DNA from 2 places in the Exiguobacterium sp. s34 genome. Region 2 is predicted to be linked to the other one. Evidence: a T-box and tRNA genes for the amino acid it is inferred to sense, from the RefSeq annotation. Region 2 holds a T-box; the other holds one or more tRNA genes.
The links. A T-box is a leader RNA that pairs with one kind of tRNA and senses whether it is charged. The one in region 2 lies ahead of ileS (isoleucine--tRNA ligase), so its partner is inferred to be a tRNA-Ile.
Positions count from the first base shown of each region.

Region 1: it encodes a tRNA-Ile, which carries the amino acid that the T-box ahead of ileS (isoleucine--tRNA ligase) is inferred to sense. The anticodon was not compared.

Region 1 covers NZ_JACSKE010000003.1:7,842-12,273, forward strand. Annotated here, with positions in the region: gene KNO87_RS06915 (Na/Pi cotransporter family protein) at 153-1,796, shown strand; tRNA gene KNO87_RS06920 (tRNA-Met) at 1,904-1,977, shown strand; tRNA gene KNO87_RS06925 (tRNA-Ile) at 1,985-2,058, shown strand; gene KNO87_RS06930 (alpha-amylase) at 2,173-3,645, shown strand; gene KNO87_RS06935 (superoxide dismutase) at 3,730-4,338, shown strand.
Region 2 covers NZ_JACSKE010000002.1:225,070-229,501, reverse strand. Annotated here, with positions in the region: gene KNO87_RS04805 (YggS family pyridoxal phosphate-dependent enzyme) at 1-240, shown strand, start outside; gene KNO87_RS04800 (cell division protein SepF) at 264-734, shown strand; gene KNO87_RS04795 (YggT family protein) at 739-1,008, shown strand; gene KNO87_RS04790 (YlmH family RNA-binding protein) at 1,012-1,782, shown strand; gene KNO87_RS04785 (DivIVA domain-containing protein) at 1,802-2,350, shown strand; T-box leader at 2,354-2,573, shown strand; gene ileS (isoleucine--tRNA ligase) at 2,627-4,432, shown strand, end outside.

The DNA.
Region 1 (4,432 bases), on a different contig from region 2:
ACTAATAGAAAAATGGTTAAAATAGTACAGTGTTTTAATAAAACTTTTACATAAAACGTGTTTACATGAAGACGCCGATGAAGGCATAATGAGTAGGGCATTAAAAACCAAGCAAATCCAACCAATTCTTAATTAAAAGGAGTACAAAAATCGTGGAATACAATTTGCAAGAAATGTTATTCATGTTTTTTGGAGGTCTAGGGATCTTCCTCTTCGGGATCAAATCGATGGGAGACGGACTCCAAAAGTCTGCAGGGAATCGCCTGCGTGACATCCTAGATAAGTATACAACGAATCCATTCCTTGGTGTACTCGCCGGGATCATCGTTACTGTATTGATTCAATCTTCTTCAGGTACAACCGTTATTACGGTCGGACTTGTTAGCGCCGGCTTCATGACACTCCGTCAAGCAATCGGAGTCATCATGGGGGCAAACATCGGTACAACGGTGACGGCATTTATCATCGGATTCGATGTCGGTGAGTATTCACTCCCGATGATTGCAATCGGTGCAGTCTTACTCTTCTTCTTTAAGAAAGAGCGTTACCAGCACCTTGGACAAGTTATTTTTGGCCTCGGGGCATTGTTCTATGGTCTTGAGTTGATGGGTGACGGAATGCGTCCGCTCCGCTCAAGTGAGTATTTCATCGACTTGACGCAATCAATGAGTGACAATCCGTTCCTCGGTGTCATCGTCGGTACGGTATTTACAGTCATCGTCCAGTCATCTTCTGCAACAATCGGAATTTTGCAAGAGCTCTATGCGGGTGGTTCAATCGACTTGGATGCCGCTCTTCCGGTATTGTTTGGTGACAACATTGGTACGACAATCACAGCCATTTTGGCATCAATCGGTGCATCAGTTGCCGCACGTCGTGCAGCTGCAGCGCACGTTATCTTTAACTTAATCGGAACGACAATCTTCATGATTTTGTTAATTCCGTTCACAAACTATATTTATTGGATTACAGACTTCTTGGCAATTGAAGACAAGATGCAAATTGCATTCGCACACGGTACGTTTAACGTCGTCAACACATTCGTCCAGTTCTGGTTCATCGGGTCGATTGCGTGGATCGTGACGAAATTGGTGCCGGGTGAAGATTCAATCGTCGATACGAAAGCACAGCATTTGGATCCAATCTTCATTCAACAGTCGCCATCGATCGCAGTGGAACAAGCGAAATACGAAGTCATCCGAATGGGAGATTTCGCAAAACTTGGTCTTGACGAAGCGCGTAACTATTTGACAACAGGGGATAAAAAGCACTCTGAAAAGTCTGCGCATATCGAAGAAGCATTGAACTCGTTGAATGCGAAAATTACAGATTACCTCGTAAAATTGGCAGCTGTCGATTTGACCGAGCAAGAATCACAAGAACACAAGACGCTCATGCATGCGATCAACGATATCGAACGAATCGGTGACCACGTTGAAAACATCATTGAGTTGATTGACTATAAGACTGCTACGAAAGTGACACTTTCAGCAGATGCTCAAAAAGAATTGACTGAAATGTATGACCTCACACGCGAAACGTTAGAGAAATCACTTCAGACGTTAGCGAGCGGTGACATGGTCGAAGCACGTAAAGTCATCGAAATGGAAGCGAAACTCGATATGCTCGAGCGTCAATTCCGTAAAAACCATGTTGTTCGCTTGAACACGGGTGCTTGTGATGGACAAGCAGGTATGTTCTTTGTCGACATGCTCTCAAACCTTGAGCGGATCGGTGACCATGCCATGAACATCACAGAAATCACACTTGAAGACGCGAACGAAGTAACTGTATAAAGATGGAGCACTCCGGCTAAATAGTCGGAGTGTTTTTCTGTACTTAGCAAGGAATTTTCCTTGACACTGTATAACATATTCAGTATATTATTACTGTATAACAACATGGCGGTGTAGCTCAGCTGGCTAGAGCGTACGGTTCATACCCGTGAGGTCGTGGGTTCGACTCCCTCCGCCGCTACTTATAAGGACCCTTAGCTCAGCTGGTTAGAGCAGACGGCTCATAACCGTCCGGTCGTAGGTTCAAGTCCTACAGGGTCCATTCCAAAACAACTTTCATTTTGTGAAAGTTGTTTTTTTGTTTTCAATCTAAATTTCATGGGTAAATACTCGTTAGCATTTTGTTTTTTGAAAAATATGAAATGAGGCGGACAAAATGGAACGAAATCACACCATGATGCAGTTTTTTGAATGGCATGTCGAAGCGGATCAAAAACATTGGAAGCGGTTAAAAGAGAGAGCAGAAGATTTAAATAAAGCCGGAATTACAGCGCTCTGGTTACCTCCTGTCACAAAAGGACAGAGTGATAAGGACACGGGGTACGGCATTTATGACTTATATGATTTAGGTGAGTTCGATCAAAAAGGATCGATTGCCACAAAATATGGCACGAAGAAAGAACTTCTTGAAGCGACATCGTTCTGTCAGCAAGAACTAGGGATGCAAATTTATATGGACGTCGTTATGAACCATAAAGCAGGTGCGGATGCGACCGAGAAGTTTGAAGTATTAGAAGTGGATCCGGATGACCGCACGAAAGTCCTTTCAGATGAGCCTTTTGAAATCGAGGGATGGACAAAGTTTGATTATGAAGCCCGGGATGGGAAATATTCTTCGTTCAAATGGGACTTCACTCATTTTAATGGGACCGATTACGATGCGGCGACAGACCGTTCCGGGATTTTCTTCATTGTTGGAGAAAACAAGAGATGGAATGATAATGTCGATGATGAATTCGGTGTGTATGATTATTTGATGTTCGCGAACATCGATTATCATCATCCTGAAGTCAGGGAAGAAGTGTTGAATTGGGGTAAATGGTTCATTGAGGAAACGAAGTGTGACGGATTCCGATTGGATGCAATCAAACATATCAACTACGATTTCGTCAAAGAGTTCAGTCAAACGATGCGAGAAGAGAAAGGCGACCAATTCTATTTCGTCGGAGAGTTTTGGAAATCAGATCTCGATGCTTGCCGCGAATTTCTCGATAACATCGATTACCACGTCGATTTGTTCGATGTTCCTCTCCACTATAAACTGCATCAAGCCTCGGAGGAAGGTGCCTCGTTCGATATGCGAACCATTTTTGATGACACGCTCGTCCAGTCACACCCGCTTCACGCGGTAACGTTCGTGGACAATCACGATTCACAGCCTGAAGAGGCGCTTGAGTCATGGGTGAAAGATTGGTTCAAGCAAATCGCATACGGTCTCGTTTTACTTCGTAAAGATGGCTATCCATGTGTGTTCTATGGAGATTATTATGGCATAGATGGCCCTCACCCAACCGACGGAATGAAGCTAGCCATCGATACACTTCTTTATGCTCGTCGAGAAAAAGCTTACGGGGAACAGGACGACTATTTCGATGATTCAAACGTCATCGGATGGGTGCGTAAAGGTGTGGAAGAAATTGAACGTTCAGGATGTGCCGTTCTCATCTCAACTTCGGACGAGGCTGAAAAGCGTATGTTCGTCGGGGAAGAGCGAGCTGGTGAAACATGGGTCGACTTGACGAATACGCGTGAAGATAAAATTGAGATTGATGACGAAGGATTTGGGGTATTTAAAGTGGCGGCGGGATCTATTTCAGTCTGGGCGTTACCAGAAGAAGATGTAGAGTGAGGCATTACAATTGAGTCGACCGTCACAAATCTGTTACATTTATAACGAACGATGTTCACAACAATTTTAAGGGGGATTTTAGTAATGGCTAAATTTGAATTACCACAACTTGATTACGCATATGATGCACTCGAACCACACATTGATGCACGCACGATGGAAATCCACCACACGAAACACCACAACACTTACGTCACAAACGTAAACAATGCACTCGAAGGAAAAGACGTGGAGTACTCTTCACTCGAAGACTTGCTCCAAAAAATCGATTCACTTCCTGCTGACATTCAAACTGCTGTCCGTAACAATGGTGGCGGTCACTGGAACCACTCGTTCTTCTGGAAACTCTTGAAGAAAAACGAGAATGGCACACCGTCTGGCGAACTTGCTGCTGCAATCGATGAGTCGTTCGGTAGCTTCGATGCATTCAAAGACGAATTCACAAAAGCTGCAACAACTCGTTTCGGATCTGGATGGGCATGGCTCGTCGTGAAGAACGGTAAACTTGAAGTGACGTCTACACCAAACCAAGATTCACCGATCATGGAAGGCGTTACGCCAATCCTCGGACTTGACGTTTGGGAGCACGCTTACTACTTGAACTACCAAAACCGTCGTCCTGACTATATCAATGCATTCTTCCACGTCATCGACTGGGATTATGTTGCGAAATTGTACGCTGACGCAAAATAAGCCGACAAACCCTGAGATTCTTCATAGAGTCTCGGGTTTTTTTGTGTCTTTCATTAATTTGTAAACAAATTATGATATAGTGAAAAACGGACAA
Region 2 (4,432 bases):
TGTAAACAGTATCCTCATATTCGAATCATCGGGTTGATGACGATGGCACCGTTCACCGAAGAGGAGACAGTCGTTCGCGAGACGTTCAGCCGTTTACGTCAATTACGTGATGAAGTAACCGCAAAGGCGTTTGAACACGCACCTTGCACGGAACTGTCGATGGGGATGTCAAACGATTACCCGATCGCGATTGAAGAAGGCGCATCGTTTGTTCGTATTGGTACCGTACTTGTGCAATAATATATCTTAAGGAGGAATCCGTTATGTCAATCAAAAACAAAATGAAAGATTTCTTTGGACTTGAGGAAGATCCGAACAGCACATACGAAGAAGAAGAGTTTGCCGTCGCAAACACAACCACACCTTCTTCGACTGAAACATCGGTCGTGAGACAAGAAGATCGTCCGAAATCAGCAAATAATCTTGTGGCGTTAAATACGAAGAAGAAAGAACGTTCGAAAGTCGTATTGGCCGAACCACGTGTATTTGCTGAGGCGCAAGATATTAGCGACCAATTGAAAGAAAACCGTGCTGTCATCGTCAATCTTCAGCGCATGTCAAAAGAGCAATCACGTCAAGTCGTCAACTTCCTTTCCGGTGTCGTTTATGCACTAGAAGGATCGATGACTTCGATTGGACATAACACGATTCTGTGTACTCCGAACAATGTCGAATTGACTGGTTCAATCTCAAACTTGATTTCGGAGGATGAACTTCATAGTAAAGGGTGGTAACTGAATGGAAAACGTAATCCCTGCCTTAGGCAATACGTTGAGTACTTTGCTTGGTATCTATAGCTGGGTCCTCATCGGCTATATCTTATTATCATGGTTCCCGAATGCGCGTGAATCAATGTTCGGACAAATTTTATCGTTCTTATGTGAACCATTTTTAGCACCGTTCCGTCGAATCATCCCGCCAATCGGTGGCATGCTCGATATCTCTCCAATCGTCGCGTTGTTCGTGCTTCGGATGGCACAAGCCGGCATCGCTGCTATTTTCGGGTGATGTATGAGCGTTTATGATCATTATCGACCAAGTGAACGGGCGTTCGTGGAGCAAGTGCTAGATTGGGTACAACAAGTCGAGGACAGCTACGTATTGAAGTTGACGGACTTTTTAGACCCTCGTGAACAGCAAATCGTCAAACAGCTTGTCGGTAAACAGCTCGTCATTCATGACGATGGCGGATTCGAAGGAGCAGAACGCCGTCGGTTGATTTTGGCGCCAGAGTACTATGAACTGAACGTTGATGATTTTGAAATCGAGATTCGTCGCATCGAATATCCGACAAAATTTGTTGACCTGACGCATCGGCAAGTGACTGGAACCTTACTCAACGCTGGACTGAAGCGTCAAAAGTTTGGGGATGTCGTCCTTGAAGATGAAATCGTCCAGTTTGCGACAACCCGTGAAGCGGTCGGATTTATCGAAATGAACTTGGAACGTGTCGGAAAAGCAAAAGTTCGCATTTCTGCTGTTGCGAAAGATGACATTCTCGTCGTTCCAGAAACAGAATGGGTCGAAGGGTTTGGGATTGTATCCTCGTTGCGATTTGATACCGTCGCGAGCGAGGTGCTTAACATATCACGTCAGAAAGCCCAAGCGCTTGTGAAACATGGTGACTGTAAAGTGAATCATAAAGCCATCGAAGATCCGAGCTTCATGCTTGAACCAGACGATCTTCTATCCGTTCGTGGATACGGTCGTATTAAGATGATGGAGATTCTTGGTTCGACCAAACGTGAAAAGATTAAAATCCAGTATGGGACCATACGTTAAATTTTAGGAGGAAAGTCGAATGGCGTTGACACCGATTGATATTCATAATAAAGAATTCTCTTCCCGTTTTCGTGGGTACGACATCGATGAGGTCAATGAATTTTTAGATCAAATCATTAAAGAGTTTGAACTATTGATTCGTGAGAATCGACGGTATGAAGAACTTGTCAACGATATGCAAGCTCGCATTGACTACTTCTCCTCGATGGAAGATACGTTGAACAAGTCGATTATCGTCGCGCAGGAAGCTGCGGAAGAAGTGAAGAACAATGCACAAAAAGAAGCGAGCCTGATTTTGAAACAAGCGGAACGTGAAGCGTACGCTCGTGAAGAAGAAGCAGCCCGTAAAGAGCAGCTCGCAGAACGTGAAGTCGTGCAAATGCTCAAAAAAGTGGAATTGTATCGGACGCGTTTCCGTGTCCTCGTCGATGCCCAGATGGAGCTCTTGAATAGCACGGAATGGGAAACGATTGTAGGAGAACCGCCTGTTCAGACGGTTCTTGACGATAGATCAGAACTTGCGTATAATGACCACGAAGTCACACAGAATGAAGAACAACATGGATAAATGATCAACACGTTGAGTAGGACGCGTCGATCGAGTCATACCTACGAAGCGACTTAGGGACGGTGAGAGCCTAAGAGAAAGACTCGAATCGGTATCCCCTATGAGTTGTCACGCTGAACAATAGTAAGCGTGACCGCCTGACCTCGTTATCGGTTACCGAGAGCGGTCTCATGAAAGTGAGACTAGTAGGGTGGTACCGCGAGTCAACCAACTCGTCCCTATCAGGGATGGGTTGGTTTTTTTTGTTTTCTAATAAATGTTGATGGAGGAGTTTCGATGAACTACAAAGACACGCTATTAATGCCAAACACAGAATTCGCAATGCGTGGGAATTTACCAAAACGCGAACCAGCGATGCAAACAGAATGGGAAGACATGGACCTTTACAACAAGGTACAAGAGAAAAATGCTGGGAAACCACAATACATCTTGCATGACGGCCCTCCATATGCGAACGGCGACATCCATATGGGACATGCGATGAACAAAGTATTAAAAGACATCATCGTTCGTTTCAAAGGGATGAACGGGTACCAGTCTCCAATGATTCCAGGTTGGGACACACACGGTCTTCCAATCGAGAACGCCCTTCAAAAAGCCGGCGTCAACCGCAAGGAGATGACAGTCGCTGAATTCCGTGAAAAGTGTGCGGAGTATGCGATGGAGCAGGTGAACTCGCAACGTGAACAGTTCAAACGTCTTGGTCTTCTTGCAGACTTTGAAAATCCATATATCACACTTCTTCCAGAATACGAGGCGGCACAAATCCGCTTGTTCGGAACGATGGCTGAAAAAGGATACATCTATAAAGGGAAAAAGCCAGTATATTGGTCGCCATCTTCAGAGTCTGCACTCGCGGAAGCGGAGATCGAATATTACGATAAAAAATCACCAGCCATCTATGTGGCATTCCGCGTCGTAGACGGTAAAGACACATTGACGTCTGACGATCACTTTGTCATCTGGACAACGACTCCTTGGACAATCCCAGCGAACCTTGGGATCGCAGTGAGTGATGAGTTGACATACACGCGCATCGAGCATGAAGGAAAAGGTTATATCGTCGCAGAGACGCTCGTTGAAGAAGTGACGACAGCGCTCGGATGGTCTGATTTCACAGTGAGCGGCTCATGGAATGGTCGTGACTTTGAATATATGACGGCTCAACATCCACTATATGACCGCACATCGCTCGTCATGCTTGGCGATCACGTCACAGCGGATGCGACTGGACTCGTCCACACAGCTCCAGGTCACGGGGAAGATGACTATCGTGTCGGACAGGCTTACGGCTTAGACGTCCTTTGCCCGGTCGATGACCGTGGTTACATGACGACTGAGGCTCCTGGTTTCGAAGGGTTGTTCTATGAAGATGCGAACAAGCAAATCGGGATGAAACTTGAAGAGAACGGTTTCTTGCTCAACTTGAAATTCATCAAACACTCGTACCCACACGACTGGCGTACGAAAAAACCAGTCATCTTCCGTGCGACACCGCAATGGTTCGCTTCAATCAAAGACTTCCGCGAAGACATGCTTCGTGAAATCGAAGAAGTAAACTGGGTTCCTGAATGGGGAATGACACGTCTTTACAACATGGTCCGTGACCGTGGGGACTGGGTCATCAGTCGTCAACGTGCGTGGGGCGTACCAATCCCAATCTTCTATGCAGAGGATGGAACGGAAATCATCACAAACGAGACAATCGATCACGTCGCGAACTTGTTCCGCGAACACGGATCAAACGTTTGGTACGAGCGCGAAGCAAAAGACCTTCTCCCTGAAGGATTCACGCATCCGAACAGCCCGAATGGCGAATTCCGTAAAGAGCTCGACATCATGGACGTCTGGTTCGATTCAGGTTCATCACACGCGGGTGTGTTAGAAGAACGTGAAAACCTACGTCGCCCGGCAGACCTCTATCTTGAAGGGTCTGACCAATACCGTGGTTGGTTCAACTCGTCACTCTCAACAGCTGTTGCGACGACGGGCAAAGCTCCATATCGTAACGTCTTGAGCCACGGTTTCGTCCTTGATGGAGATGGACGTAAAATGTCGAAGTCGCTCGGCAACACGATTGCA